Regions from separate parts of the Streptomyces odontomachicola genome, predicted to be linked through region 1. Evidence: riboswitches for the same ligand, from Rfam matches in the RefSeq annotation. Region 1 holds a riboswitch; each other region holds the start of a gene.

Region 1 (10,115 bases):
ACTCCCGGCCCGGGCACGCTCCCGTGCCGGTGCTGCTGGAGCTCAAGCAGACCGATCCGCGTCTTGAGCAGGCGGGCGGGGCCAAGTCGCCGCCGTGGGACACGAAGATGCTGGACGCGCTGGACGCGGAGATCCGGTCGGTGTTCCCCGAGGAGGGGATGGTCACGCCGGACGACGTACGGCGGCCGGGGAGGACGCTGGAGCAGTCGGTGCTGCGGTACGGGTGGCCGCGGGTGTCGGCGGCGCGCGGCAAGACCATGTTCCTGATGGACAACAACGACCAGAAACTGCAGGACGCGTATCGCGCGGGTGGGCGGGAGAGTCTGCAGGGGCGCGTGTTGTTCACGAACTCGCGGCCTGGGCGGGATGATGCGGCGTTCGTGGAGTCGAATGATCCGACGGGGGCGAACCGGGCGGCGATCCAGGACCTCGTGAGGCGGGGGTACTTCGTGCGGACGCGGGCCGATGTGCCGCTCGATCAGGCCGCGTCGGGGGATACGTCGATGTTGCGTGATGCGCTTGCTGCGGGGGCGCAGATGGTGAGCACCGATTTTCCCTCGCCGGGGATGGCGGCTCGGTATGGGTCGGATTACGTGGGGGAGCTGCCGCGGGGGAGTGGGGTTGTGCGGTGTAACCCTGTGAACGCTGCGCGGGGTTGCCCGGTGGGGCAATTGGAGCGGTGAGCGGTCGCGGGGGCGCGAGCGTTGGGAGCGGGGTGGGTGGGCCTCGCGGCTGGCGGTTCCGGTGTGCCCACCCGTTCCGCCCCGCGGAACGACTGCCCACACCCTCGATGGGGTGGGCAAAGCCCCGGAGTTCCGGGGCCCACGCCTCCCGGCGGGGGGCGCCAGCCCCCCGCGCCCTCTTACGCTGCCTGCTCCTGCTCCGCTTCCACCGCCGCGTTCCAGTCCTTCTTCGAGGCCTGCCAGCCGTCCTCGTTGTGGCCGAGGCGCCAGTAGCCGGAGATGGAGAGCTGGTCGCGGTCGATGCCGCGCTCCAGGCGGAGGTGGCGGCGGAGCTCCTTCACGAAGCCCGCCTCGCCGTGCACGAACGCCTGGACGCGACCCTCGGGGAAGTCCAGCGACCGTACGGCGTCGATGAGCTGACGCCCCACCGGGTCCTCGCCGCGGTGCAGCCAGCGCACCTCGACGCCGGCCGGAACGGTCAGCTTCTGCTCCTCCTCGGGGCCCGCCACCTCGATCACGGCGTGCACCGGTGCGCCGTTCTCCGGGACGGCCTCCAGCGCGGCGGCGATCGCGGGCAGCGCGCTCTCGTCGCCCGCCAGCAGGTGCCAGTCGGCCTCGGCCGAGGGCGCGTACGCGCCGCCGGGGCCGAGGAAGAGGACCTCCTCGCCGGGGCGGACGTTGCGCGCCCACGGACCCGCCACGCCCTCGTCCCCGTGCACGACGAAGTCCAGCCACATCTCGCGCGCGGCGGCGTCGAAGTGCCGGACCGTGTACGTGCGCTGCACCGGCCACTGGTCGCGCGGCATCTCGGCGCGCACCTGCTCGATGTCGAAGGGCTCGGGGTAGGCGACGCCCTCCAGCGGGAAGAGGATCTTGACGTAATGGTCCGTGTACTCGCCCGCCGGGAAATCCGCGAGGCCCTCGCCGCCCACGACGACCCGCACCATGTGCGGGGTGAGCCGCTCGGTGCGTACCACCTGCGCGCGGTGGAGCTGGGGCTTCCTGCGGGCCTGACGGCGGTCTGCCACGGTGGCCTCCCTGGGTCGAAGGGGGTGGGGGGTGGACCCGGCACCGCGGGCGCGATGTCGGTTAGGTGAACCTAACCTAACAGCTTATGCCGTAAGAGCGGAGAGGAGGCGGTCGAGAGATCCGCCGAGTCCCCAGCGCTCGTCGAGGGCGTTGAGCGCCTTGGGGTCACGGGGTTCCCGCGGCAGCGCCGCCTCGAAACCGGGCAGCTCCACGTCCCGCGCGACCCGCACCACCTTCGGCGCGGCCTCCAGATAGGCGCCGGCCTCGGTGAGCTTCTTGCGCTGCGCGGGCGTCAGCTTCGACGCGGGGTCCGCGGCGGCCGCCACGATCCCGGACAGGTCGCCGTAGGTGTCCAGCAGCTTGGCCGCGGTCTTCTCGCCGATGCCGGGGACGCCGGGCAGCCCGTCGCTGGGGTCGCCGCGCAGCAGCGCGAGGTCCGCGTAACCGTCGCCGTCCACGCCGTACTTGGCGTGCAGCGCGGCGCCGTCGAACACGTCCAGATTGCCGACGCCCTTGAGCGGATACAGCACGCGCACCCCGCGCGCGTCGTCGATGAGCTGGAACAGGTCGCGGTCCCCGGTCACGATGTCGACCGGTCCCGCGGCGCGGGTGCTGAGGGTGCCGATCACGTCGTCGGCCTCGTACCCCTCGGCGCCCACACGCGCGATGCCCAGCGCGTCGAGCACCTCCTCGATCACCGGGACCTGCGGCGCGAGGGTGTCCGGCACCTCCTCGGCGTCCGCGCCCCCGGGGACCTCCTCGGCGACCCTGTGCGCCTTGTAGGAGGGGATCAGGTCCACTCGCCACTGCGGTCGCCAGTCGGCGTCCATGCAGGCCACGAGGGAGTCGGGGCGGTGGTCGCGCACCAGGCGCGCGATGAAGTCCAGCAGTCCGCGCACCGCGTTGACCGGGGTGCCGTCCGGGGCCTTCACGGACTCGGGCACACCGAAATAGGCGCGGAAATAGAGCGAGGCGGTGTCCAGCAGCATCAGACGCTGCCGCGCGGCGGGAGCCGCCGAATTCGTCGAAGTCACGGCCCGATGATGCCGTACGGGTCCGACAACGCGCTGCGCACGGGGCACCCCCTGGCGCAGAGCCGCGGCCAACGCGGTCTGCGCCAGGGGGTGTTCGCGACGCCCGGGGAGTCCGTGCGCGTGGGCGTTGCGTCAGTCGAGGCCGGCCCTCACCGCCCTGGCCGCCTCCGTCATGTGGGACAGCGCTTCTTCGACCTGCTCCGTGGAGCGGGTCTTCAAACCGCAGTCCGGGTTCACCCACAGCCGGTCCCGCGGTACGGCGGCGAGTGCCCGGCGCAGCAGCCCGGCAATCTCCTCCGTGCCCGGTACACGGGGCGAGTGGATGTCGTACACGCCGGGCCCGGCCTCCCGCGGATAGCCGGACTCCGACAGCTCGGCGGCGACGGCCATGTGCGAGCGCGCCGCCTCCAGGCTGATCACGTCGGCGTCCAGCGCCTCGATCCCGCCGAGGATCTCGCCGAACTCCGCGTAGCACATGTGCGTGTGGATCTGGGTGTCGGCGCGGACGCCCGAAGTGGCCAGCCGGAACGCCTCGGTGGCCCACTCCAGATAGGCGGGCCTGGCCGCGGCGCGCAGCGGCAGCAGCTCCCGCAGCGCCGGCTCGTCCACCTGGATCACGGCCGTGCCCGCCGCCTCCAGGTCGGCGACCTCGTCCCGCAGCGCGAGCGCCACCTGCCGCGCCGTCTCCGCGAGCGGCTGGTCGTCGCGCACGAAGGACCAGGACAGCATCGTCACCGGGCCGGTCAGCATGCCCTTCACCGGCTTGTCGGTGAGGGACTGCGCGAAGCGGGTCCACTCCAGCGTCATCGGCCCGGGCCGCGAGACGTCGCCCGCGAGGATGGGCGGGCGGACGTAACGCGTGCCGTACGACTGCACCCAGCCGTGCTGCGTGGCCAGATAGCCCGAGAGCCGTTCCGCGAAGAACTGCACCATGTCGTTGCGCTCGGGCTCCCCGTGCACCAGCACGTCCAGGCCCGCGTCCTCCTGCACGGAGATCACCTCGCGGATCTCCTCGGCGATCCGCGCGTCGTACTCGGCCCGCGTCAGCTCGCCCTTGCGCAGCCCCGCGCGCGCCCGCCGCAGCGAGCCGGTCTGCGGGAACGAGCCGATCGTGGTCGTCGGCAGCGGCGGCAGCCGCAGCCGGGCACGCTGCGCGGCTGCCCGCTCCGGGTACGACTGCGCCCGGCGGGAGTCCTCGCCGGTCACGGCCTCCGTACGGGCGCGTACCGCGGCATCGCGTACGAGGGAGGAGCCGGCGCGGGAGGACAGCGCCGCCCTGCGCGCCGAGAGCTCCCCGCTCACCGCGCCGCGGCCCTCGGTCAACGCCTTGGCGAGCAGGGCGACTTCGGCGCACTTCTGGCGCGCGAAGGCCAGCCAGCGCGCCACCTGCGGGTCCAGATCACGCTCCAGGGTCACGTCGAGCGGCACGTGCAGCAGCGAGCAGGACGGGGCCACGTCGAGCTGCCCTGCGAGGCCCAGCAGGGTGGCCAACTGGCCGGTGAGCCGTTCCAGATCGGCCGCCCACACGTTGCGCCCGTCGACCACCCCGGCGATCAGGCGCCGGCCCGGCAGCCCGCCGGTGTGCGCCAGCGCCTCCAGGTTGGCGGCTGCGGGACCTGTGAAGTCCATGGCCAGGCCCTCGACGGGGGAGTCCGCGAGCACCCGCAGTGCGTCGCCGAGCCGGTCGAAGTACGAGGCGACCAGCAGCTTCGGGCGGTCGGCCGCGGCGCACAGCTCCCGGTAGGCGCGGGACGCGGCGTTGAGCACCGCCTCGGGCTGCTCCTGCACCAGCGCGGGCTCATCGAGCTGCACCCATCCGGCGCCGGCCGCGCGCAGGTCGGCCAGCACGGAGGCGTACACCGGGAGCAGCCGGTCCAGCAGCGTCAGCGGGTCGAAGTCGGGGTCGGTGCCCGGGGCGGGCTTGGACAGCAGGAGGAAGGTGACCGGGCCGAGGAGGACGGGCCGCGCGCCGCGCCCCTCGCGGCGTGCCTCGGTGAACTCCTGCGCCTGCTTGCGCGAGTCCGGCGCGAAGGTGCTGTCCGCGCTCAACTCAGGGACCAGGTAGTGGTAGTTGGTGTCGAACCACTTGGTCATCTCCAGTGGTTCGGCCTCGGCCGTGCCGCGGGCCATCGCGAAGTACGCGTCCAGCTCGCCGAGCCCCTCGGTGGCCTTGCGGTGCCGCTCCGGGATCGCGCCGGTCATCCACGCGGTGTCCAGCACGTGGTCGTAGAGCGAGAAGTGGCCCGTGGGGATCTCCTCGATGCCCGCAGCGGCCTGTTCGGCGCGGGCCTCGGCGCGCAGCTCGGCCGCGGCCTCCAGGAGCTGGGGTCGGGAGACGTCGCCGTGCCAGTAGCCCTCGACGGCCTTCTTGAGCCGGCGGTGTGCGCCCTGCCGCGGATAGCCGTGCGAGGTGGCGTGCACCCGGGACACACGTGACGTGCGTACGTCGGTCACGGAACTCTCCTTCGCGAGTCCTCGTCGATGAGCCGCACGGCCGCCAGGCTGCGGACGCACGGGCAGCGGCAGGTATTCGGACTCGCGGGCACGCCCTCGTGGCTGCTGCCACCGGGCTCCTACTGGCCGTCGCTTCCCGGGCGCCGTGCGCCCAGTGCCTTTGACGGCGGTCGTTCCCGCTCACCGCTGCGGGGCAGTTCCGGTTTCCCACCGGATTCCCTCTTGCGTCCCCCCGCCTGGCGGGCGGGGCGAACCGGCTGCGTCGGCCACCCTAGCCCGACACGGGGCGCCCGCCGCAACACCCGAGCGCGCCTGAGCAGGGCGGAAGCGGGCAACTCCATTTCCCCGCGCGGAAATTCGGATGACGGCGCACACATGCCGCCCGTACCTTTTAGAACGTGCAGGAAAACGCGCCGCCCGGTACGGGGAGGCGGGCGGCGAGAACGGGGGTTTCCATGGGATTCAACGAGGTCGAAGCGCTCTGACCTGGGAGTGAGCGGGCTCCAGACGCCTGCTTTCGGGGTGCTCTATTTCTCTTCCGCCGCGCGGCGGCGGCATGCGGAAATCATTCGTCAATTCAACTCGGGGGAGTTATGTTCCACGACGACCGCCACACGACTTTCTGAGCCGATGTACGGTGCCGGTATGCCAACCACCGGCACCGTACAGCGCGTTGTGTCCCTCGTTCCCTCGCTCACCGAGGCCGTCGCCGCCACCGCGCCCGGACTGCTCGTCGGGGCCACGGACTGGTGCAGCCACCCCGCGGACCTCGACGTCGCCCGCGTACGCGGCACCAAGAATCCGGACCTGGAGCGGATCGCGGCGCTCGCCCCCGACCTGGTGCTGGCCAACGAGGAGGAGAACCGCCCGGCCGACCTGGAGGCCCTGCGCGCCTCCGGGGCCGAGGTGCTGGTCACGCAGATCCGCTCGCTGCCCGAGGCGTTCACCGAACTCGACAGGATGCTGACCAGTGGCTGCGGGCTCCCGCGCCCCGCCTGGCTGGACGAGGCCGAGGACGCGTGGCGCGATGCGCGGGCCGAGTTCGACGTGCGGGCCGTCGTGCCGATCTGGCGCAGGCCGTGGATGGTGCTGGGCCGCGACACGTTCGCGGGGGCCGTGCTCGCCCACCTCGGGGTGCGCAATGTGTACGAGGAGCATGCCGAGCGGTATCCGCGCATCCCCTTGGAGGAGCTGGCCGCGCCGGGCCGCGCCGATCTGGTGGCGCTGCCCGACGAGCCGTACCGCTTCACGCAGGACGACGGCCCCGAGGCGTTCCCCGGGCTGCCCGCAGCGCTGCTCAGCGGCCGCCATCTGACCTGGTACGGGCCCTCGCTCAGCTCCGCGCCGCAGCAGCTGTGCGCGGCGCTGCGAGCAGCGCTCCGCTGAACAGCCCGCGCACGGTGCCGGCGGCCGCCGACAGCCACGCGACGGCCAGCAGCGCGTAGAGCAGCACCGCGAGCCAGCCCAGTGCCTCAAGCCCGGTGTGCCGCCCGAGCGTTGCGGCGCCGGTCACGCACGTGCCGATGGGGAAGGTGAACGCCCACCACGTCATCGCGAACCTCATCCCCTGGGCCCGCGCCCGCACCACCAGGGCCGCGGCCAGCGCCAGCCACAGGAGCGCGAAGCCCAGCACCGGCACCCCGTACAGCACGGAGGCCGAGGCGAAGGTGCCCGGCGCCGCGTCCGCGAGGTTGCCGAGCGCCGTGGTCGACTGGCCGAGCGGGCCCAGGACCAGGAACAGCGTGGGCGTGAGGGCGGTCGCGGGCGGGCCGTTGTGCACCAGGGAGGTGAACACCGGCGGCAGCACGAGCAGCGTCGCCAGCAGGCTCATGCCGAACAGCGCCAGGCAGCCCAGCTCCATCGCCAGCCGCGCCTGGCCCGCGGGCAGATGGGGGATCAGCGGGGCGCCGACCGCAGCCGACACCATGGGCGCGACCACCGGCAGCAGCCACACAGGCGAGGCCGTGCCCGGTTCGACGCGGTGCCGGGCCACCATCAGGAAGGGCACGGCGGTCGCGGCCAGCACGCCGGTCGCGGTGCCCAGCGCCCACAGCACCGCGTCGATCACGACTGCCCCCGGCACGCCGACCGCCGACGCGGCACCGCCGACGGCCAGTTCGGCCATCGCCAGGCACCCGTAGAAGGGCGCCACCGCCGGGTCGAGCAGGTGCTCCCGCGCCCGGTCGGTGTGCCGGAACCAGTGCGCCGTACGGGCCGCGCCCAGCACCGCGAGCAGCGCGGCCGACAGGGCCCAGACGGCGGTGAGCACGGGCGCGGGTATCGGCAGCGGGAGGGCGCTGCCCCCGGTGGCGAGGATCGCGGTGCCCATCACGGCGGCGTACCAGTTGGGCCCGAGGTCCCGCACCGAGAGCCGGGGCAGGCCCCGGGGGAGCGGTGCGGAGGACGCGTCGGTACGGGATGTCGAGGACGTCGGAGGCGCGGAAGCCGAGGGCCCGGAGGCGGAAGGTGCTGCGGTCGTCATGTGCAGCACCTTCGCCCGCGTACGGGCGCGCTGCCAGGGACCACCGCGCTATGTGCTCATAGGGCGGGCTTATGGGGTGGGGTGTCGGCATCGGCGCTGGTGGGGGAGGCGCGAGCGGGTTCAGGGGCCGGACTGTCGTCCGGGTCAGGGCGCGGACCGAACCTGCCGAAGAGCGCCGCCAGCACGACCGCCGCCAGCGCCCCCGAGGCCACCCCGCTGCCGAACAGGGTCCCCGCCCAGGAGGGCAGGCCCGCGTACATCGTCGGCGCCATGATCGGCAGCAGCCCCGCGCAGAGCGCCAGCGCGACCACCGTGCCGTTGGAGCCCGCGCGCAGGTCCACGCGGCTCAGCATGCCGATGCCCATGACCGCGATCACCGCGTAGATGACGAGCCCCGCGGCGCCCACCACCGGCTCGGGTATCGCGGCCAGCGCCCGGGTCAGCGGCGTGAGCAGCCCGCACACGATCAGCAGCGCCCCGGCGCCCGCGGTCACGAACCGGGAGCGCACCCGCGTCAGTTGGACGATCCCGATGTTCTCCGCGCTGGTCACCATGAGGGAGGTGCCGAACACGCCGGCGCCGAGCGAGAGGACGGCGTCGGCCCGCGCGGTGCGGGGCACATCGCGTACCGGATCAGGAGTGCGGCCCACCACCTCGCTGTTGAGCACCGTCTGCCCGGTCGCCTCGGCCAGCGAGGCGAGCGCGAACACGAGCAGGGGGACCGCGGCCAGCAGGTCGAAGTGCGGGGTCCCGTACGGGAAGACGGCGGGCAGCCCCGCACCTTCGCCGCCCCGCATGTCGAAGCCCGTGCCGCTCAGCGCCGCCAGCGCCGTGCCGCCCGCCATTCCGAACAGCACCGACATCTGCCGCCACACGCCGCGCAGCACGAGGAAGAACAGCGCGGTCACGCCGAGCGTGCCGAACGCGAGCCCGGGGCCCGTGGCCAGCAGCGGCACCGTGATCTTGACCATGTTGACGCCGATCAGCACCACGGTGGTGCCCATGACCAGCGGAGGGAAGAAGCGCAGCAGCCGCCCGTAGAACGGCAGCACCAGCAGCAGGAACACCGCCGCGATCAGCACCGAACCGGAGGCCGTCGCCGCTCCGTGCGCCTCGGCGATCTGGAGGAAGACGGCCACCGCCGCGCCGCCGGGCAGCATCAGGAACGGCAGCCGCGCACCGACCCGGAGCGCCCGTACGCCCAGCGACTGGAGCAGCGCGCCCAGCCCGCAGAGCACCAGCGTCGCGCTGAGCAGGGCCGCCGTGCGCCCGGGCGGCAGCCGCAGGGTGGCGGAGATCAGCGCGACGGAGGACACCGGCGCCGCGACGCCGGCCAGCAGGTGCTGGAAGGCCAGCGGCAGGAGGCGTACGAGGGGGAGCCGCTGGTCGACGGGTGGTACGGGGGCGGCGGTTGGGCTTTCAGCGCCCGGCTCGGCGGAGGGCGCCGGGGTGGGAGAGGACGGCATGCCGGGGTCATCCCTTCGGTATGCGCACGACGCGGGGCGGTCCTGACGTGCCGGAGGTGTCCAGCCAGGGGAGCTCGGCGGCGGAGTAGCGGTAGGCGCGGAAGACCGCGTTCGGCTCGGCGGGGAAGAGCCTGCGCACCTCGGCCTCGCGGTAGCCGCCGAAGTAGGGGACCACGTACTCCCAGCACAGATAGCCGTCCGCGGTGATCTCGAAGAGCCGCCCTGCGGGGGAGTCGGTTACCAGCGTGTTGCCGTTCGGCAGGCGCTGCGCGCTGCCCATGAACGGCGCGAAGAACGCCTCGCGCGCCGGGTCGTGGTACTCCCACGCGATCTTCCCGCTCGCCCGCTCGACCTCGATCACGCGCGAGAACGGGACGTCCCAGCCCGGCCGGAAGACGCCGTTGTCGAAGACCAGGAAGTTGCCGTTCTCCAGCTCGGTGGGGTGGTGCTGCTGGGAGACGGTGCCGGGCTCCGTACGCCAGACCACCTCGCCCGTCTCCCGGCTGATGACGATCACAGCCGAGGCGCTGCGCAGGCTGGCGAGGATGTTCCCGTCGCGCAGCTCGGCGACGGAGTTGACCAGCGGATAGTGCTCGCGCGAGTAGTCCGGGTGCAGCGGGAACCCGCCCCGGTCCAGGTGCTCGGCCACCCGCCACTCCCAGGTCGTGCGGCCGTCCGCGTCCACCTCCTTGATGGTGTCCGCCCACACCGTCCCGTCCGGCTCCGAGCCCGGCACCCCGCCTCGTACGGCAGCGGCGTCGGCCCCGGTCAGCGGCTCCAGCGCGGCGTACAGGATCCGCCCGTCCCCCAGGTGGTTGGCGTCGTGGTGCTGCCACCTGTCCCGGTGCTCGCGCACGACCTCGCCGTCGGCCGTGACCTCCTGCATGATCCCGCCGCGGTACTTGTGCCACATGGGGAACAGCGCGGGCTCGTCGGGCAGTACGCCGTTGTAGGCGAGGTTGCCGTT
Region 2 (10,115 bases), on a different contig from region 1:
GATGAGCCGGAGGAAACCCCGTTCTCCGGAGCCGGCGCCGGCTCCGGCTCCGGCTCCGGCTCCGGCTCCGACGCCGGAGGCAGGAAGCGGATCGAGGGCCGGCCCTCGGGCCCCTCCCCCGTGACCACCGACCGCACCGCGTAGACCTCCGCGATCAGCGACTCGGTCAGCACCTTCTCCGGCGGGCCGGCGGCGACGGCCCGCCCCTCCTTCAACACCAGCAGCTCGTCGCAGAACATCGCCGCGTGGTTCAGGTCGTGCAGCGCGACCACGCTGGTGACCGGGAGCCGGGCGACCAGCGTCAGCAGCTCCAACTGGTGCTGGATGTCCAGGTGGTTGGTGGGTTCGTCGAGCAGCAGGTGGTCCGGCTGCTGGGCCAGCGCGCGGGCGATCTGCACCCGCTGCCGCTCCCCGCCGGAGAGGGTGTGCCAGGACCGGTCGAGCAGACCGTCGAGGCGCGCGTGCCGCACCGCTTCCCGTACCGCGGCGTCGTCCTCCGCCGAGGGCCCCGACCACGCGCCGCGGTGCGGGATGCGTCCGAGCCGTACGACATCCCGTACGCGCATGTCGACGCCGGTGTCGGCGTGCTGCTCGACCACCGCGACCCGCCGCGCGACGGCCTTGCGCCGCATGGAGCTCAGCGGTACGTCGTCCAGCGCGACGGTCCCGGCAGCGGGCGCGCGGATGCCCGCGAGCAGCCGCAACAGGCTCGATTTACCGGAACCGTTGGGGCCGATCAGGCCCACCGTCGCCCCAGGCGCGGGCCGCAGCGACACCCCGTCAACGAGCAGACGCCCGCCCGCGCCCCAGCTCACGTCGTCAGCAGTCAGCGTCATCGGACACTCCTGTCGTGCTCGCCGCGGGAGGCACTCACCGCACACTCCTGCTCCGGTGGAGGATGAACGCGAAGCACGGCACCCCGATCAGCGAGGTCACCACGCCGACCGGCACCTCCTGCGGGTCGAGCAGCGTGCGGGCCGCGGTGTCCACCCAGACCAGGAAGACGGCGCCGGCGACGGCGGTCGTCGGCAGCAGCGAACGGTGCCCGGGGCCGACCACGGCCCGCGCCGCATGCGGCAGCACCAGCCCCACGAAGCCGATCGCCCCGGCCGCGCTGACCAGCGCCGCGGTCAGCAGCGCGGTGACCGTGAGCAGCACGAACCGCACCCGCCGCACCGAGACGCCGAGCGAGGCGGCCGCCTCCTGCCCGAAGGTGAAGGCGTCCAGGTGGTGCGCGTACGCCAGGCACACCACCATGACCAGCGCCAACGCGCCCCCGCAGAACGCCACATCGCTCCAGTGCGCGTCGGCGAGCGAGCCGAGCAGCCAGAAGAGGACGCCGCGTGTCTGCTCCGCGTTCGCCGAGGACATCACGATGAACGAGGTCAGCGCGGAGAAGAGCTGCATGCCCGCGACCCCGGCGAGCAGCACCCGCTCGTTGGTCGCGCCGGACGCGTACGCCAGGGCCAGTACGAGGACGAAGGAGACCAGCGCGCCGAGGAAGGCCCCGGCCGGCAGGGTCAGCGCGCCGCCCCCGACCCCGAGCACCGCCACCAGCACCGCGCCGGTCGAGGCGCCCGAGGAGACGCCCAGCACATAGGGGTCGGCCAGCGGGTTGCGGAGCAGCGACTGCATGACCGCGCCGCACACCCCGAGTCCGGCCCCGCAGACGGCGGCGAGCACGGTACGGGGCAGCCGCAGGTCCCACACGATGCCCTCGCGGATGGGGCTGAGCCCGGTGTGCACGTCCCAGCCCGCGTGCCCGGCGACCACGCCCCACACGTCGGTGACGCGGATGTCGGAGGGCCCGATGGTGATGGTCACGGCGACGGACAGCAGGAGGAGCACGAGGCCGCCGCCCCACAGCGCCCAGAGCCCGAGGGGAGCGCGCAGCCGCGCGGCACCCCGAGGCGCAACCGGTGCCTCCCCCTCGGCCGCGCGATCACCCTCGGCCGCGCTGTCCCGCTCGGCGGCCCGCACGCTCAATGGTCCAGCCCGTACTTGCGCAGCCCCGCGGCCACCTTCTCGATGCCCTCGCCCGGCACCCGGATCGAGGGGTTCATCGCGGCGCCGCTCAGGAACACGTACCGCTTCTTCTTCACGGCCGTCATCTTCCGGGTGACCGGATTGGACTCCAGCTTCTTGATCTTCTGCTTCGCCGTCTCCGCCGTCTCCCGCTTCCGGGTCAGGTCGCCGAGGACGATCATGTCGGGGTCGCGGTCGGCGACCTGCTCCCAGTTGATCTGGGGCCACTCCTGCTTGGTGTCGTCGAAGACGTTCTTCGCGCCGACGGCGCGGGTGATGATGCCGGGCGCTCCGCAGCAACCGGCCATATAGGGCGATTCGGAGTTGGCGAACCAGTACATGACGCGCGCGTGCCGCGCGTCCACGCCCTCGGTCGCCCTCTTCCTCCGCTTCTCCAGCTTCGCGATCAGCTTCTCACCGCGCTCCTCGACCCCGAACACCTTGGCCAGATCGCGGATCTCGCCGTACACCGAGCCCAGCTCCAGCGGTTTGGTGCGCGCGCCGTCGCCGCCGCCCGAGGTGTCCTTGTCCTCGCAGTCGGAGGGCGAGACGTACGTGGGCACGCCGAGCTTCTCGAAGTCGCCGCGCCCCGCGACGCCGTCCTTGCCCAGCGTGGCCTGGAAGGTGGCCGAGACGAAGTCCGGCTCCTTGTCCAGCACCCGCTCGAAGGAGGGGTTGTTCTCCGCGAGCCGCGGGATCTTCCTGTTGGCGGCTGCCAGTTCGGGCAGCACCGGGTCGGTCCAGGTCGCCGTACCCGCGATGCGGTCGCCGAGGCCGAGCGAGAGAAGGATCTCGGTGGAGTCCTGGTCGAGCGAGACCGCCTGCGACGGCGGCCGCTTCACGGTCACCTCGCGCCCGCAGTTGCCGATCTTCTTCGGGTATCCGGCGGGGGACGCGCCGCCCGCCTTGTCCGAGCCGCCCGACGCGCCGGATCCCCCGCAGGAGGCCAGCAGGCACATCAGGGCCGTGGCCAGTACGGAGACGTGCAGTGAGCGGCGGTGGCGTGACGCCATGATCCGGTGGTCCCTTTTCCGTCAGGGGCTCATGCGCGGAGCCCGGCGACCCGTCGTGCGGCCAGCAGGTCTTCGGGCTCGGGATCGTGTACGGGCGGAGCGCCTTCCCGGGGTGTACGCGGTCAACGGTGACCGCCCGCCCCAGTGGCCTGTGCTCGCCCAGCTCCCACACCGCTGCGCGTCAGCTCCGGATTTCCACCGGATTCCCTTGTACGGAGCGGCTGGTCAACGGGCCGTTCCGTAACTGAACTGGCGTTCGCAAGCTACCACAGGCCGGACAAGCGGACCGGTGAGCTCCGTCTCGCCGTACGGACCCCATACCGCTGCGCTGGGATGACGCACTAGGCTGCGGCTCGTGGCTGATCTCCAGATTCCCGCTGACATCAAGCCCGCCGACGGTCGATTCGGCTCGGGCCCGTCCAAGGTGCGTACGGAGGCGCTCAGCGCCCTGGCTGCCACCGGAACCTCACTTCTCGGCACGTCCCACCGCCAGCCCCCGGTCAAGAACCTGGTCGGCAAGGTGCGCGAGGGCGTGAAGGAGCTCTTCTCGCTCCCCGAGGGGTACGAGGTGGTGCTCGGAAACGGTGGTTCCACCGCGTTCTGGGACATCGCGACGCACGGGCTCATCGAGTCCAAGTCGCAGCACCTGTCCTTCGGGGAGTTCTCCTCGAAGTTCGCCAAGGCCGCGGAGCTCGCGCCCTGGCTGGACGCCCCGTCCGTGATCAAGTCCGAGCCCGGCACCCACCCGAAGGCGGCAGCCGAGCAGGGCGTCGACGTGTACGCCTTCACCCACAACGAGACCTCGACCGGCGTCGCGATGCCGATCGAGCGGGTCGCGGGCGCGGACGAGAACGCGCTGGTGCTCGTGGACGCGACCTCCGGCGCCGGCGGCCTGCCGGTGGACATCGCGCAGACCGACGTCTACTACTTCGCCCCGCAGAAGTCCTTCGCCTCCGACGGCGGACTGTGGATCGCGGCCTTCTCCCCGGCCGCCATCGAGCGGGCCGAGCGCATCGCGGCCTCGGACCGGCACATCCCGGCGTTCTTCGACCTGAAGACGGCGATCGACAACTCCCGCAAGAACCAGACGTACAACACCCCCGCGCTCTCCACCCTGTTCCTGCTGAACGACCAGCTGGAGTGGCTGAACGGGCAGGGCGGCCTGGACTTCGCCGTGCGCCGCACCGCGACCTCCTCGCGCGCGCTGTACGGCTGGGCCGAGGAGGCCAAGCAGGCCACCCCGTTCGTCACGGACCCGGCGCAGCGTTCGCAGGTCGTCGGCACGATCGACTTCGACGATGATGTCGACGCCGCCGAGATCGCCAAGGTGCTGCGCGCCAACGGCATCGTGGACACCGACCCGTACCGCAAGCTGGGCCGCAACCAGCTCCGCGTGGCGATGTTCCCGGCCGTCGAGCCCTCCGACGTGGAGGCGCTGACCGCCTGCGTCGACTACGTGATCGAGCACCTGTAACGCGGAAGCACCGCACACGACGACGGGCCGGGCGCACGGTGCGCCCGGCCCGTCGCGCGTTCCGCTCACGCGCTCACGCGCTCACGCCGTGCTCACGCGCTCAGCCGCTGGAACTTCCGCACCGCCAGCGGCAGGAACACCGCCGTGATCACCAGCGGCCAGACCACCGCCATCAGCGCCGCGTGCTGCTCGATCCAGCTTTCGCCGAGCGGCAGCGGGTTGCCGTACAGCTCGCGTACCGCGTTGGCGGTGGAGGACACCGGATTCCACATGGCGATCGCGCCCAGCCAGTCCGGCATCGCGGACGGCGGGGTGAACACGCTGGAGATCATCCCGAACGGGAAGGCCACGGCGAAGAGGTTGCCGGCCGCCTCCTGGTTGGGCGTCTTCAGGCCCAGCCACACGCCGATCCAGATCAGCGCGAAGCGCAGCAGGAGCAGCAGCACGAAGGCGTACAGCGTCCCGGCGAGCCCTCCGTCCGAACGCCAGCCCACCACCAGCGCGATGGCCGCCAGCACCGCCAGGTCCAGCGCGGCGTGCAGCACATCGGAGACCCCGCGCCCGGTGACCACGGCCGAGGGCGCCATCGGCAGGGACCTGAAGCGGTCGGTGACGCCGCGCTCCTTGTCGATCACGACGGCCATGGCGGTGTTCATGAAGCCGAAGGCCATGGTCATCGCGAACATGCCGGGCATCGCGAAGTCCTTGTAGTCCACGCCCTCGCCGACCTGCATGGCGCTGCCGAAGACATACACGAACAGCAGCACCGAGACGATCGGGAAACCCAACTGCCAGGCGATCAGCGAGGGCTGTTTGACCAGGTGGGTCAGGTCGCGGCGGACCACCGTCCAGCAGTCGGCCAGCGCCCAGTGGAGCCGCCGCTCGCCGAAGACCGGCGCCGTGTCCGGCATGCCCGTACCCGTACCCGTTCCCGTGCCCGTCTCCGTGTCCAGCGCTTCCGTACTCATGCCGCGACCTCCTCCTCCGCCGCGCGCCCCGTAAGGGTCAGGAAGACCTCGTCCAGCGTGGGCCTGCGCAGCCCGATGTCGTCCACGCCGGTCCCCGACTCGCGCAGCACGCGGGCGACTTCGGCCAGCGCCGCCACCCCGTCGCCCTGCGGCACCGGCGCGTGCACCCGCAGCGTCTCGGCCTCGGTCTCCGGCTCGCCGCCGTCCCTCGCGACCCGGGCCACCGCCTTGACCGCCTGCGGGATCTCGGACGGCTCGCTCACCACCACCTCGATCCGGTCGCCGCCGACGGCGCGCTTGAGCCCGGCCGGGGTGTCCTCGGTGATCCGGCGTCCGCGGTCGATCACCGAGATCCGGTCCGAGAGCTTGTCGGCCTCGTCCAGATAGTGCGTGGTCAGCAGGACCGTGGTGCCCTCGGCCGCCAACGTCCGCACCGCGTCCCACACTTCGCTGCGCCCGCGCGGATCGAGCCCGGTGGTCGGCTCGTCCAGGAACAGCACCTCGGGTGCCAGGATCATGCTCGCCGCCAGGTCGAGGCGGCGCCGCATGCCGCCGCTGAAGTCCTTCGGCTGCCGGTCGGCGGCCTCCGTGAGCCCGAACCGCTCCAGCAGCTCGGCGGCCCGCCGCTTCGCCCGCGCGCCGCCGAGGTGGAAGAGCCTGCCGAACATCTCCAGGTTCTGACGGGCCGTGATGATCTCGTCGACCGCCGCGTTCTGCCCGGTCAGGCCGATGCGCCGGCGCACCTGCCGCGGCTCGGCCGCCACATCGCGCCCGCCGACCAGCGCCCGCCCTCCGTCGGGCCGCACGAGTGTGGCCAGGATCCTCACCGCCGTGGTCTTGCCCGCGCCGTTGGGCCCGAGCAGTCCGTGCACCGTGCCCCGCCGCACGGCGAGGTCGAGCCCGTCCAGCGCGTGCTTGTCCCCGTACGTCTTGCGCAGTCCCTCGGTCAGCACCGAGTGCGTCTCACTCACCGATCCCCCCTGTCCGCCGATGCCGGAGCGCCGCCCCGGCACAAAACTGGGTACGCCGTACTCACTTTAAACAGCGTACGCCCTACGCAGAAACCCGCAAGCGATTTAGGATGAGGCCACGATGAGCACGGAACACGCCGCGGGCGGCGATCTCGCCCACAGCCTCGACCTCCTCTGGGGCGCCGGGAGCAGGGGCGCCCGCGGCCCCAAGCCCGGCCTCTCGCTGGAGCGGATCGTCCGCACGGCGGTGGAGCTCGCCAACGGCGAGGGCCTGCCCGCACTGTCCATGCGCCGGGTCGCTGGCGAACTCGGCGTCGGCACCATGTCGCTCTACCGCTACGTGCCCAACAAGGGCGTGCTCGTCGACCTGATGGTCGACCACGTCAGCTCACCCGGCGAGGACGCGGAGCGGCTCGCGGGCCTGGGCTGGCGCGACGCGCTGGAGTTCATCGCGCTCAGCTCCTGGCGGCTCTACACCGGCAACCCGTGGCTGCTCCAGGTCAACCAGGCCCGCCCGCTCATCGGCCCCGGCTCGGTGCGCGCGCTGGAGGCGGCGCTGGGTCCGCTGGAGGGGCTGGGCCTCAGTGGACGCCAGAAGATGGGCATCCTGAGCACCATCAACCACTACGTGCAGGGCGTGGCACGCACGCAGGTGCTGGCGGGCCAGGCGGCGGAGCAGTCCGGGGTGACGGACGAGGAGTTCTGGTCGGCTCAACTCCCGTACGTGGAGCGGGCGATGGCGGACGGCTCGTACCCGCTCCTCGCCGCGCTCGACGAGGACTCCTTCGCCATGTCCCTCGAGGAGACGCTCCGCTTCGGCCTGCGCCCGCTGCTGGACGGCTTCGAGGCGATGATCGGGGAGGCGGGCGGGGCGGAGGGCTGAGGGGCCGGTTGAGGGCCCTGGAGCCGCCCGCCCGCCCCGCTCAGTCCCGCCGCCCGAAGATCCGCTTCAGCCCCGTCCACACGCCGAGGCCCACCGCGAAGACGACGCCGGCCAGGACGAGGTTGCGCGCGTTGCCGCCGTTCCCGCCGTCGTCCTTCGCACCGTTCTCGTCGCCCTTGTCGCCGCTGTGCTTGCTGTCGTCCGGCGAGGGGCTGCCCTCGTCCGACGACTTCGCGCGCACGCTCTCCGGCAGCATCTTCCCGCTCAACTCCACGGGGTCGACGCTGCTGCCCCGGCCTTCGCTCCCGTACATCAGCGTCCGCCCGTCCGGCGTGAAGGTCACCGACTCGCCCTGCCCCAGCGTCGGTACGGGCTGCGTGCCCAGCGGGGAGGGGCGGCCGTCCTTCCACGCGTACATCTCGCCGTTCATGTAGCCGCGCAGCACCAGCCGCGTCCCGTCGGGCGAGAACGCGCCGTCGGTGGCCCACACTTCGGTGCGCGCGATGCGGCGGAAGACGTTCACGCCGCTGGAGGAGAGCCGGGCCGGACCCTCGTAGATGCCGCCCTTGCCCTCGTTGTTCTTGCTCGCGATGTAGACCCGGCCGGTGCGCGGATGCACCATCAGCGACTCGGCGTCCCGCGGCCCGTCGGCGTACTTCACCGTGTACGTGGTCGGGTCGACGGTCACATCGCGCAGCTCCTTCGGCTCGGGGAAGCTGCGGATCCACACCTCGGGCCAGCGCCCGCCGAAGTTGTCGCCGATGTCGCCCACGTACACCCGGCCGTCGGGCCCGACCGAGATCGCCTCCACGTCGCGGGGATCGACGCCCCGCAGCGTGACCGTCGCGACGGTCTTCCCCGTCTTCCCGTCCACGGCGTAGATGTACGGGCCGTCGTCGGAGTCGTTGTGCGTCCAGTAGACGCCCTTGTGCGCGTGGCTCGCGGCGAGGCCGCTGGACTCGTCGATCCGCCGGTCCTTGAGCGTGAACCGGGACGGGGAGTCGTCCGCGACCGCGGCGGCGGGCGCGAACAGGGTGCCGGCGACGGCGAGCAGCACCACGGCGGAACACCCGGCGAAACGCCCTCGGGGGCGCGACAAGAGAGCCATGTGCCCCAGTTTCCACCAGCCCGGGGTGTGCCCATGCCCGCCGCTCGCCGCCCGGGCCGTCCCCGGCGCGTGCCCGGAGAGCCCCTAGGGGATCCGCGCCGCCTCCGCGATCTGCGCCGCCACCCGCACGTTCGCCGCGTGGCCGCAGCGCACCGCCTCCACGTCCAGCGCGTGCACGGGGACCCCGGAGAGATACAGATCACCGACGAGGTCCAGCAGCTTGTGCCGCGCGGGCTCGTCGGGGAAGCGCACCGGACGCAGGTAGCCGTGCTGCCCGATGACCACCACGGCGTCCTCGTCCAGGCCCCGGCCCAGCTCCAGTTGCCGGGCCGCCGCCATCTCCTCCTCCAGCACGATGGTGCGCGCGGGCGCCACCCCGCTCGCGTACTCCTCCGGCAGCCGCAGGCACACCGTCTGCGCCCCCGGCCACCGCTCGCCGAGGTCGTACGTGCAGCGCCAGTGCCCGGTGCCGGGCGCGACCCTGATGTACGTGGCGCCGTCCCGGAACTCGACGGTGCGGCTCAGCCGGGGCGTGGCGGCGCGGCCCACCCGCTCGGTCCCGCAGTCGGCGAGGGCCGCGGCGAACGCGCCCGCGCTGCCGTCGGCACCGGGGATCTCCGGCGCCGACACGGTGACTTCGGCGTCCGTGACGCCCGCGCCCGCGAGCGCGCTCATGAGGTGCTCGACGGTCGATACGGGGCCGAGCGCGGTGCACCGCCTGGTGCCGCTCACCTGCGAGGGGACCGCGGGCACCCGGTACGGCCCGTGCTGCACGGCGATCCCGTCGCAGCCCGGCGCGACGGTCATCTCGACCGGCTTGCCCGAGTGCAGGCCCACGCCCTCGATCTCCACGGTCCGCGCGACCGTACGGCGGAAGCTCATCGCGCACCCCCGGAGTTCGCTTCGGCCCCGGGCTCCTGCGCCCCGGCCCCCGAGTCCTGCCGCGGCACCGCGGCCTCCGCGCCGCACCGTGCGCACTCCGCACCCTCCCGCGCGTTCTCCACGGCCTGCTCCAACTCCTTGACGCGGCCGAAGAGTTCCTGGAGCCGCGGCAGCAGGGCCTCCGCGCGGAGCTGCTGCGCCACGGGCCGCGAGGGCGTCCCCGCGTAGGTGCCCGACTCCCGCAGGTCGCGGGTGACCAGGCTGCGCGCGCCGACCGTGACGTCCTCGGCGACCGTCACGTGGTCCAGCACCCCGGCGCCGGCCGCCAGCACCGAGCGGTCCCCGAGGACGGAGCTCCCCGCGATCCCCGCCGTCGGGACGATCAGCGCGTGCTCGCCGACCCGCGCGTTGTGGCCGACGTGCCCCAGGTTGCCGATCTTCGCTCCGCCGCCGACCCGGGTCGTCCCGCTGTGCGCCCTGTCCACCGTGGCCAGCGCGCGGATGTCCACGTCGTCCCCGATGCGTACGTCGCCGACCTGCGGCACCCGCTGCCAGCTCCCGTCCTCCCGGGTGAAGCCGAAGCCCTCGGTACCGAGCACGGCGCCGGGGTGTACGGAGCACCGCTCGCCCAGCCGCACGTCCTGGCAGAGCACCGCGTGCGGGTGCAGTTCGCTGTCCGCGCCCACCTCGCAGTCCTCGCCCACATAGCAGAACGCGTGCACGCGTACGCCCTGGCCGAGCACCGCGCCGCGCTCGACCACCGCGTACGGACCGACCGAGGCGCTCGGGTC
Region 3 (10,115 bases), on a different contig from region 1:
CCCAACTCCGGGGCGCACGGCGCGCATCACCCCCGCATACGGAGCGGCGGGATTCGGTTTGTGTCACAGGGGTATCCCGGAATGTCTGCAGAACTCCTGCAAGTTGGGGAAACACGTACACGTGGCGTAACCGTTGATGGCAGAACTAAGGGAAGGATGCCGACGACGCGTCACAGGGAACCACGGCGGATTGGGGGGTGGTCGCATGCGATCCCTGAGGAGTGAACCCGGAAGGTTAGGGGCGACCTGAGGTGCGGATCACGATCCACAGACCACAGGAGCTGAGCGCCGCGCTCCGTACGGCCTGGCACGGGGCGATGGACGCGTCGCCCGACTACGGAAACCCCTTCCTGGCACCGGAGTTCGCCGCGGGCATCGGCAGATACCGCGGGAACGCGCAGGTCGCGGTGTTGCACGAGGACGGGGAGCCGGTGGGCTTCTTCCCGTACGAGCGCTCGGCACTCGGCGTCGGGCGGGCCATCGGGCTCGGGCTCTCCGACTGCCAGGCCCTGGTGCACAGGCCGGGCGTCGCCTGGGACCCCAAGGAAGTGCTGCGGGCCTGCGGGCTCTCGGTCTTCGAGTTCGACCATCTCGTCGAGGCGCAGGCGCCCTTGGAGGAGTACGTCACCGGCACCTTCGCCTCGCCGGTGATCGACCTCAAGGAGAGCACAGGGAACTCCACGTACGCCGAGTGGCTCCGCCACGCGTACCCCGGGCACGCCAAGACGACCCTCAAGAAGGAACGCCGGCTGGCGCGCGATGTCGGCGAGCTGCGCTTCGTCTTCGACGAGCGCGATCCGGGCGCGCTGCGCACGCTCATGGAGTGGAAGTCCGCGCAGTACCGCAGGACGGGGCGGATGGACCGCTTCGCCAAGCCGTGGATCGTGGACCTGGTGCGCAGCCTCGCCGAGGTGCGCGAGGAGCACTTCACCGGCGTCCTGTCGGTGGTGTACGCGGGCGACCGGCCGGTCGCGGCGCACTTCGGCCCGCGCTCGCGCGGCGTGCTGGCCGCCTGGTTCACGGCGTACGACCCGCAGTTCCACCGCTATTCGCCGGGGCTGATGATGCACCTGCGGATGGCCGAAGCCGCGGGCCGCGAGGGGGTGCGGCTGCTGGACATGGGCCGCGGCGACTACGAGTACAAGGACTGGCTCAAGACGCGCGAACTGCGCGTGGGCGAGGGCTTCGTGACCCGCCCGCACCCGGTGGCCGCGGCCTACCGGGCCTGGCGCAGGCCGGTACGCGGCCTCCGCAACGTGGTCCTCGCCCACCCGCAATTGCGCGAACCCGCCGACCGGCTCCTGAAGACGGTCGGAGAGCTCCGCACCTCGGAGGGGCGGCGGGGAGGGGGCTGAGCCAGCCCCTTCACCGAGTCACTGAGCGAGCGGCCGGGCCGGAGGCCTCATGGCCTCCGGCCTCCGGCCTCTGACGGCGCGCACCGAGGGGTCGGAGGACGCGCGCGCTCACGCGTCCCACGTGACCGGCAGGCTCTTCACGCCGTAGATGTCCGCGATCTCCGGGCGCAGGGCGACCTCTTCGGGCGGTACGGCCAGGCGGAGCGTGGGGAAGCGGGTGAGCAGGGCGGGGAAGGCGACGCGCATCTCGACGCGGGCCAGCTGCTGGCCCAGGCACTGGTGGATGCCGTGTCCGAAGGCCAGGTGTCCGCCGCCCTGCCTGCTCAGGTCGAGGACGTGGGGGTCGGGGAAGCGCTCGGGATCGCGGTTGGCGGTGTGGTACGAGAGGATCACCGGCGAACCGGCCTCGATGGTCTGGCCGCCCAGCTCCACGTCCTCCAGCGCGGTCCTCATGAACGACTTGGCCACGGTGAGATACCGCAGCAGCTCCTCCACCGCGCGGTCGGCGAGTGCCGGCTCGGCGCGCAGGGCGGCCAGTTGGTCCGGGTGGCGCAGGAGCGCGAAGGTGCCGAGGGCCAGCATGTTCGCCGTGGTGTCGAGCCCGGCCGCGAGCAGCAGCAGGCCGACGCCCTGGAGCTCCTCGTCGGTCAGGTCGGTGTCGGTGAGGTCGCTGAGCACGTCGTCGGTGGGGTGCGCGCGCTTGGCCGCCACGAGCCGCGCCACGTACTCCTGGGTCGCGGTGTAGGCGGCCATCAGCTCCTCGTCGCCGGTCTCGCCGTTCATGAACTTGTCGACCTGCTCCTGGAAGAGGCCCCGTTCCTCGTACGGGACGCCGAGCAGCTCGCAGATGACGATGGCCGGGAGCGGCTTGGCGAAGGCGGTCACCAGGTCGGCCGGCGGCCCGGCCTTCTCCATCGCGTCGAGCCGGTCGGCGGCGATCTGCTCGATCCGCTCGGTGAGCAGCCGCATGCGCCGCACGGTGAACTTGCCCATCAGCGGCTTGCGGTAGCGGCTGTGCTCGGGCTCGTCCATGAGCAGGAACTCGCCGGGCGGCGCCGGGGGCGCCTTGAGGTCGCCGTAGTCGATGGTGGGGTGGACCATCAGTTCGCGGCGCGAGCTGAATCGCTGGTCGGCCAGCACCGCGCGGACCAGGTCGTACCCGGTGACCAGCCAGCCGGGCCGCCCGCCGGGGAACGTGTAGCTGCTGAGCGGTGCGTGCCGCCGGGCCTCCAGCAGCTCGGGCGGCGGGTCGAAGGGGCAGCCGGCCGGGCGCTCCGTCGGTATCGCCGTGAGGACGTGCGGGGCTTCGCTCATGAACGGCTCCTCGTCTTCGTCTCGTGCGCATGCGGCGTCATCGCGTGCGCGAGCCATGTGCCACGTGTCGCGTCATCGCGATCGTGCATCTCGCGATATGACGCGTTCGGGCATGCTTGAAAGCTATGGCGCGTTCGGGGGCGAGTCAATCGTCCCGATTCCCAACTCCCAGGCAGGGCAAGGGAAATTGATGCAATGACGCTGAGGCCGAATGCAATGCGGCATTGCAATGGCTGGCGGCGAAGGCAATAGTCACGGCATGCCAGGAGGACGGTTGACCCAGCAGGAGCGTCAGCGCATAGCGGCGGGCCTGACCGACGGACTCTCCTACGCGGAGATCGCCAGGCGGCTCGGCCGCCCGACCTCGACGGTCACCCGCGAGGTCGCGCGAAACGGCGGCCCCGGCGCCTACCGGCCCCAGCAGGCGCACCGCGCGACGGCCCGTCGGGCACGCCGCGGCACGCCGGCACCTCCCCGTACGGCCGGACCGGCGGGCGGGCCGGCCGGGGAGGAGGACGCCGGCGCGGAGATCGTCGAGCTGGCGGTCCGCACCGGGCTGCCGCGGATGACCGCGCGCGTGCACGTCGACCTGCTGCTGTCGGAGGACGGCAGGCGTACGGCGGCCGAGCTGGTCAGCAGGCTGCGGGTCAGCCCCGCCTCGGTGTCAACGGCCGTCAACTACCTCGTCGACTACGGCTATGTGCGGCGCGAGCGCGATCCGCTGCGGCGCCGCGACGTGTACGTGGTCGACGACCAGGCCTGGTACCACTCCGTCGTGCTCAACACCCGGCAGACCCTGGAGACGGCGCGGGCAGCGGCGGCCGTGGTGGAGACGGTCGGCCACGACAGCCCGGTGGGGCGGCGGCTGTCCAAGGCGGGGGCCTTCCTGGAACGCGTCAGCCTGGACATCCTCGAATCCGCCGACCGCTGGCGCGACGTGCTGGAGTGAGGAACTGGAGTGCGGAATCCGCCGCCGGGCCCGCCGCCGCACGTGCTCCCGCTTCGCGCGCGTACGCCTCACGGGCGCCGGAACCACCGGTCCAGCATCGCGTTGCGGAACGTCCCCGCGGGGTCGAAGCGGGCCGCCAGCTCCTCGAAGTCGGCGTAGTGCGCGTACAGTTCGCGCAGCTCATCCGGGGGAGTCGTGAACAGCTTCCCCCAGTGCGGGCGGGCCGCGAAGGGGGCCAGCGCGCGCTCGACCGCGCCGATGACCGGGGTCACGGCGGCGGAGTCGGGTGCCCAGGTGAAGTGGAAGGCGACCGCGTCGCGCGCGTACGCCGGGCTCAGCCAGAGGCCGTCGGCCGCGAGGGTGCGGATCTCGCCGGTCCGCAGTACGGGCGCGATGCGCTCCTTGATGCGGTCGAGCGCGTCGAAGGCAGCGACGGCGTCCTCGCGCGCGACGTAATACTCCGACTGCAGCTCCTGCCCGCTGCTCGGCGCGAACTCCCGGCGGAAATGCGGCAGTCGGGCGTGCCACGGTCCCGGCGCGCCGAGCTGCCGGGTGCAGTGGTCCGGCGCGCTGCCCGGCGCCGGATGGCGGGGCCCGTCGGCGAGGGTGGCGCCCAGCCAGCGGGGCGGCGGCGCGGGACGCGGCCCCTCAGGGCCCACGCGCCGCTTGAGCCACGCCTGCCCGATCCGCTCGCCCCGCCAGTCGGTGAAGAGGCTGACGCTGTACGCCGCGGCCATCACCTCCGCGAAGTGCCGCCGCAGTCGCGCGTGCGGCAGCCCCTCGTACACCCACTGCTGCACCTCGAATCCGGGTACGAGGTCGAGGGTCAGGCGCGTGACGACGCCCAGCGCGCCGAGGGCGACGACGGCGCCGGGGAACTGCGCGTCTCCGCGGTGCAGCGTGTGCAAGGAGCCGTCGGCGGTGACGAGTTCGAGCCCGCGTACGGCGGAGGCGAGCGTGCCGTTGCCGTCCCCCGAGCCGTGCGTGCCGGTCGCACAGGCGCCGGCCACCGAAATGTGCGGCAGCGAACCGAGGTTGTGCAGGGCGAGCCCCCTCGCGTGCACTGCGTCGGCGAGCTCGCCGAAGGGGGTGCCCGCGCCGACGGTGACGGTGCGGGCCGTTTCGTCCACGTCGATGGTGCGGGGGAGATCCGCGGTGGAGACCAGTACGCCGTCGGTGTCGGCGATCGCGTTGAAGGAGTGCCCCGTGCCGAGGGCGCGCACCGTGCGGTGCGCGGAGACGAGCTCCTGGAGCTCCGCGACGGAGGCGGGGGAGCGCACGTGCCGCGCCGAGAAGCGGATGTTGCCGGCCCAGTTGGTGAGGGGGCCCGAGGTGAGTGCGTGGTCCACGGCGTGGCTCCTCGTGCGTCGGCCGCGTACGGCAGGCTTCCTGCGGCGGCCTGATGCGTACGGCGCTCGGACGGCTGATCCTCCTGGGCTCGACAGGGCTGATCAACCGGACGGACCGAATCCGCTCCCTTCCCCTCCCTGCTCGCTTCGATGATTGATCGCGCCGGGAAACAGCCCGGTGATAAAAGGATTTGAGCGGGAAAGTCGTCCTGTTACTGTGCGCGCATGCCAGTTCTCAGACAGGTGCAGATCACCTTCGACTCCGCGGATCCCGAGCGTCTCGCCCGCTTCTGGTGCGAGGTGCTGGGGTACATCGCCTCGCCGGCCCCGGAGGGGTTCTCCACATGGGAGGAATTCAACCGGTCGCGGTTTCCCGGGGGCGAGGGGTCGTGGTTCGCCTGCAAGGATCCCTCGGGCGTGGGGCCGCGACTGTTCTTCCAGCGCGTTCCCGAAGGGAAGGTCGCCAAGAACCGCGTGCATCTGGACGTGCGGGTCGGCACCGGAATGGTCGGCGAGGAACGCCTGGCCGCGCTCGAAGCGGAATGCGCACGGCTGGTCCCGCTCGGCGCCGTACGCCAGCGGCTCCTGTACGACGGCCACGATTCCTGCATCGTGATGCAGGACATCGAGGGCAACGAATTCTGCCTCGACTGAGCCCTCGATACGGATCAGCGACTCAACCGCTCAACGGCACAGCGGCTCAACGAATTCGTGCTCAGCGACTCAACGGCCCGGTGCTCCACCGCGCCATGAAGAGCGCGTGTTCGCCCGCCGACTCCGTACCGGCGTAGAGCGAGGTGTCCAGGCCGCAGAAGACGAAGCCCATCCGCAGATAGGCCCGGATGGCGGGGGCGTTGACATTGCTGACCTCCAGCCACACATGGCCCGCGGCGCATTCCCTCGCGAAATCGAGGGCGTGATTCATCAGGGTCCGGCCCACGCCCCTGCCCCTCCAGGCAGGGGCGACCTCGATGTCGCAGATAGTCAGTCGCGCATTCCACGCGTCGAAGGAGCACTCCACGAATCCGCACGGTTCGCCCCCGGCGACGGCGACCACCTTCCGGCGCAACCCCGAGCTGCCCGCGTCCTCCTCGCCGTCCTCCTCCTCGGGAAAGACCTTGTGGAGCGGAGGATCCACCGGGGTTTCGCGCAGGCTGAACCCCTCGCCCGTCACGGCGACTTCGTACACGGAATCCGTCGTGAAGGACCCGTCGAGCCGCGCGAGCGCCTCGTCGTCCTCCGGCCGGGCGGGGCGGTAGACCACCGTCTCCGCCGAGCCCGGATTCCTCGCGGCATCGGTGTCCGCGCCCGCGCACGCGTCGGCATTCGGCTTCATGGCTCGACGGTACGTCCGCCCTCCCGCGCATGATCGCCTTCGCGCCAATGGGCCAGCACGACCCGTACGGCGCTGGAGACCTGTTCCTGCTGCGTACGGTCGGCCCAGCGGTGCGCGTCGTGTTCGTGGGGTGCGAGCTCGACCGGGGCCTTCTCGTGGAGGGCCGTGGCGGTGAAGTTGAACTGGCGGGTCTTCCTGCCGCTCCTGGACAGGTAGTCGAAGTGGCCCAGATAGGCGCCGATCCCGGCGAGCGCGAGGCCGGTCTCCTCGGCGACCTCCCGGTGCAGGGCCTCGGTGAGGGATTCGCCCTCCTCCACGCCGCCCGAGGGCAGTTCCCACAGGCCGCCGAAGTAGTCGTCGGCGGTGCGGTGCAGCAGCAGTACGCGGTCCTCGCGGTCCGCGATGACGGCGCCGACGACGTGCTTGGCGACGCCGTCGGCGCGTGCGGCCCGCAGGAGGGCGTCGAGCAGGGCGGTGTCGAGGGGTGTGTTCACGTCACGGGCTCCTTACGGGACTTGGGCTCGGCCCCGTACGTCGTAGGACCGTGCAGGACACCTCGTACCCGCCCCCGCGGCGCGCATCCGCGCACCCACCCGACCGGCCCTGCCCCGCGTACGTCAGAATGACCGCGTCACAAGGCGACGGGGATCAGGAAGCCGGTGCGAGTCCGGCGCGGTCCCGCCACTGTGACCGGGGAGCGGACCCCAGAGCAGGCCACCGCACGCGGGGAAGCGCGTGGGAAGGCCGGGGCGAGCGTCGATCCGGGAGTCAGGAGACTGACCCGTCGCCGGTCCACCGCACGGGGCGAGGACACCCCGGGAAGGATCGCGTTGCACACCTGTACCCACACCTGTGCCCACGCCCGCGGGTCGTCCCGTGCCACGCCCCGTACGCCCGCGGCGCACACGCCACCTGAGGTCCGCACGCCGGCCGCCTCCCAGGCACCGCCCGCGGCGCGTGCTCCCGGCAGGCGCGCCCTGCTGGCCGGTTCGGGAGCGGCGGCGCTCGCGGCGGCCGGACTGCTCTCCGGGTGCGGAGCCGGGTCCGGGGGCGGCGGGGACGCGCGGCTGCGGGCCGCCTTCGCCGCGGGCGGCTCCCGCGAGACCCTCGACCCGCACGTCGCGCCGAACTTCGTGGACCAGGCACGAGCCAAGGCCCTCTACGACACCCTGGCCACCTACAAGGACGACATGTCGGTGCGCGCCCGGCTCGCCGAGCACTGGGAGAGCGACGCGTCAGGCAAGCGCTGGCACATACGTCTGCGCAAGGCGGAGTTCCACGACGGCCGGCCCGTGACCTCGAAGGACGTGCTCTACAGCTACCGCAGGGCGGCCGACCCCGGGACCGGTTCGCCCTCCCAACAGCTACTCTCCGCCATCGACTTCGACGCCAGCAGGGCGGACGGCGAGCGTGCCCTCACGCTCGTGCTGCGCAGGCCCAACTTCGACTTCCCGACGGCCTTCGCCGGTCCCGGCACGGAGATCATGCCCGCCGGTACGAAGGACTTCCGCAGGCCCGTCGGATCGGGCCCCTTCACCTACGGCTCCTTCACGCCCGGCGGGAACGCCCTGTTCCGGCGCTGGAAGGGCCACTGGGCGGGCGCCCCGCGCGTCGCCGAGCTGGAGATCGTCCCGGTCAACGAGGAGGCGGCGCGGGTCAACGCGCTGCTCTCGGGCCAGGTGCACTTCGCGCACGACCTGGGCGGACCCTCCGTACGGCGGCTGGCGGGGCAGGACTCCGTACGGGTGCTGACCTCGCCGCAGGCCACCATGCAGAACGTGCTGCTGCGCACCGGCAAGGCGCCCTTCGACGACCCGCGCCTGGTCGAGGCGGTGCTGCTCGGCGTCGACCGCGAGGAGCTGGTACGGGTCGCGCTGGCCGGGCACGGGGGAGTGGGCGACGACCTGTTCGGCAAGGGGCTGCGCGGGTATCCCGAGCGCCTGCCGCAGCGGAAGCGGGACGTCGGCAGGGCCCGTGACCTGGTGCGCAAGGCGGGGGCCAAGGGGCTCGGCTTCACGTTGCAGACCAGCACCGTGGACGCCACATGGGAGGCGGCCTGCACGCTGATGGTGCGTCAGCTTCGCGAGACCGGGCTGGAGCCGAAGGTGCGCACGCTCGCCTCCACCACGTACTTCAGCGAGATCGACAAGCGCGGCGTGGCCTCCTTCAGCAGCACCTCCACGCTGCCCGTCTCGGACTTCCTGGAGCAGCGGATGCGCGGGGGCGCGGCGCGCAACCAGACCGGGTTCGCCGACGAGCGCTTCGACGACCTGCTGGGGAAGGCCCGTTCGACACGGGACGAGGGGGAACGGCTGCGGCTGCTCGACCGCGCGCAGCGCATCGCGCGCGACAAGTCCGGGATGCTCGTGTGGGCCTTCTCGGACGCCAACGACGGTGTCGCGGACGCGGTGCGCGGGATGCGGGCCGCGCCGCCCAACTCGCACGACTGGGCCAGGTTCGACCGCGTCGAACTCGTCTGACGTGCGCCGGTACGCCGCACACCGCACGCTCCTCGCGCTGGCCCAGTGCCTCGTGGTACTGGTCGCCGTCTTCGCGCTGGGCTCGCTGCTGCCCGGCGACACCGCCGACGTCCTGCGCGGCGACCGGGGCACGCCGGAGCAGGCGGCAGCGCTGCGCGCGCAGTTGGGGCTCGACCAGCCGGTGTGGCACCGCTTCCTGGACTGGCTCGGCGGGCTGTGCACCGGTGACCCGGGCCGCTCCCTCATCACCGGCATGCCGGCCGGCGCCGAGGTGGGCCACCGCTTCGCCGTGTCGCTGGTGCTGGCCGTGCCGGCGCTCGCCGTGGTGCTCGCGCTCGCCCCGCTGCTGGGGATCGTGAGCGGGCTGCGCGAGGGCAGCGTGCTGGACCGCGTACTGAACGGGGCGGCCGTGCTGCTGCACTCCGTACCGGAATTCGTCCTCGGTCTGCTGCTGATCGCCTCGCTCTCGCTCGCCGCCGGACTTCTGCCCGCCACCGCCGCCGGGCTGGACGGCGCGGGACTGCTGGCCCAGCCCGCCGTACTCGTGCTGCCCGTCGCGGTGCTGGCCGCGCGCCAACTGTGCGACCTGGCACGGCAGATACGCGCGGGTGTCGCCGCGCGCCGCGACGGGCCCGTCGCCGAACATATGCGGCTGCTCGGTCTGCGGGAGCGCGCCGTGGTGCTGCGCCATGTGGTGCCCAACGCGCTGGCGCCCGCCACGCAGCAGTTCGCGCGGTGTGTGGAGGGGCTGTTGGGCGGGGCGCTCCTTGTCGAATCGCTGTTCAGCATCCAGGGCCTGGGCACGGGCTTCGTCCAGGCCGTCCAGAACCGGGACACCCCGCAGGTCCAGCTCTACGCGCTGCTGTTCGCGGGCACGGCGGTGGTGGTCAACCTCTTCGCGGATCTGGCTGCGCACCGGCTGGCGCCGCGGCGGGAGGGGGTGGCGTGAAGTCCCTCATGGCGCGTGGTCCCTCGGCCCGTGATGGGCTCGTGCTGCTGCTGTTGGCCGTTCCGGTGCTGCTCGCGCTGTGCGGGCCGCTGTTCGCGGGGCCGGCCGATCCGCCGCGGTCCGGGGCCGGCGCCGCGCTGCCCTCCCAACCTCCAGGCGCTGGGCACCCGTTGGGCACCGACGTGCTCGGGCGCGATGTGCTCGCGCTGGTGCTGCACGGGGGAGCCTCCGTACTCGGGACCTCGCTGGGCGCGCTCGCCGTGGGCTATCTGCTGGGCGTGCCGCTGGGGCTGCTGGCCTCCGGGTCCCGCCGGCTGCTGAACGAGACGGTCATGCGCACCCTCGACGTGCTGCTCGCCTTCCCCGGGCTGCTGGTCCTGATG

What was found. Region 1 has a riboswitch for cobalamin ahead of metE (5-methyltetrahydropteroyltriglutamate--homocysteine S-methyltransferase). Riboswitches for the same ligand answer to the same signal wherever they lie in the genome.
Region 2: linked by a shared signal. The riboswitch ahead of ABEE00_RS01205 (ABC transporter substrate-binding protein) and the one ahead of metE (5-methyltetrahydropteroyltriglutamate--homocysteine S-methyltransferase) in region 1 are both predicted to bind cobalamin.
Region 3: linked by a shared signal. The riboswitch ahead of ABEE00_RS03620 (ABC transporter substrate-binding protein) and the one ahead of metE (5-methyltetrahydropteroyltriglutamate--homocysteine S-methyltransferase) in region 1 are both predicted to bind cobalamin.

What each region holds. Positions count from the first base shown of each region.
Region 1 covers NZ_JBCFOK010000004.1:58,285-68,399, forward strand. Annotated here, with positions in the region: gene ABEE00_RS08000 (phosphatidylinositol-specific phospholipase C1-like protein) at 1-683, shown strand, start outside; gene ABEE00_RS08005 (siderophore-interacting protein) at 863-1,711, opposite strand; gene ABEE00_RS08010 (5'-3' exonuclease) at 1,796-2,701, opposite strand; gene metE (5-methyltetrahydropteroyltriglutamate--homocysteine S-methyltransferase) at 2,879-5,176, opposite strand; cobalamin riboswitch at 5,251-5,474, opposite strand; gene ABEE00_RS08020 (helical backbone metal receptor) at 5,846-6,586, shown strand; gene ABEE00_RS08025 (SLAC1 family transporter) at 6,534-7,682, opposite strand; gene ABEE00_RS08030 (uracil-xanthine permease family protein) at 7,739-9,148, opposite strand; gene ABEE00_RS08035 (arylsulfotransferase family protein) at 9,156-10,115, opposite strand, start outside.
Region 2 covers NZ_JBCFOK010000001.1:224,044-234,158, reverse strand. Annotated here, with positions in the region: gene ABEE00_RS01215 (ABC transporter ATP-binding protein) at 1-836, opposite strand, end outside; gene ABEE00_RS01210 (FecCD family ABC transporter permease) at 871-1,980, opposite strand; gene ABEE00_RS01205 (ABC transporter substrate-binding protein) at 1,983-3,038, opposite strand; cobalamin riboswitch at 3,085-3,287, opposite strand; gene serC (phosphoserine transaminase) at 3,394-4,512, shown strand; gene ABEE00_RS01195 (ABC transporter permease) at 4,605-5,423, opposite strand; gene ABEE00_RS01190 (ATP-binding cassette domain-containing protein) at 5,477-6,451, opposite strand; gene ABEE00_RS01185 (TetR/AcrR family transcriptional regulator) at 6,573-7,334, shown strand; gene ABEE00_RS01180 (hypothetical protein) at 7,375-8,442, opposite strand; gene ABEE00_RS01175 (UDP-3-O-acyl-N-acetylglucosamine deacetylase) at 8,527-9,324, opposite strand; gene lpxD (UDP-3-O-(3-hydroxymyristoyl)glucosamine N-acyltransferase) at 9,321-10,115, opposite strand, start outside.
Region 3 covers NZ_JBCFOK010000002.1:190,544-200,658, forward strand. Annotated here, with positions in the region: gene ABEE00_RS03585 (GNAT family N-acetyltransferase) at 252-1,355, shown strand; gene ABEE00_RS03590 (cytochrome P450) at 1,464-2,669, opposite strand; gene ABEE00_RS03595 (GbsR/MarR family transcriptional regulator) at 2,929-3,618, shown strand; gene ABEE00_RS03600 (FAD-binding protein) at 3,687-4,967, opposite strand; gene ABEE00_RS03605 (VOC family protein) at 5,193-5,621, shown strand; gene ABEE00_RS03610 (GNAT family N-acetyltransferase) at 5,683-6,303, opposite strand; gene ABEE00_RS03615 (NUDIX hydrolase) at 6,300-6,797, opposite strand; cobalamin riboswitch at 6,920-7,096, shown strand; gene ABEE00_RS03620 (ABC transporter substrate-binding protein) at 7,134-8,783, shown strand; gene ABEE00_RS03625 (ABC transporter permease) at 8,785-9,732, shown strand; gene ABEE00_RS03630 (ABC transporter permease) at 9,729-10,115, shown strand, end outside.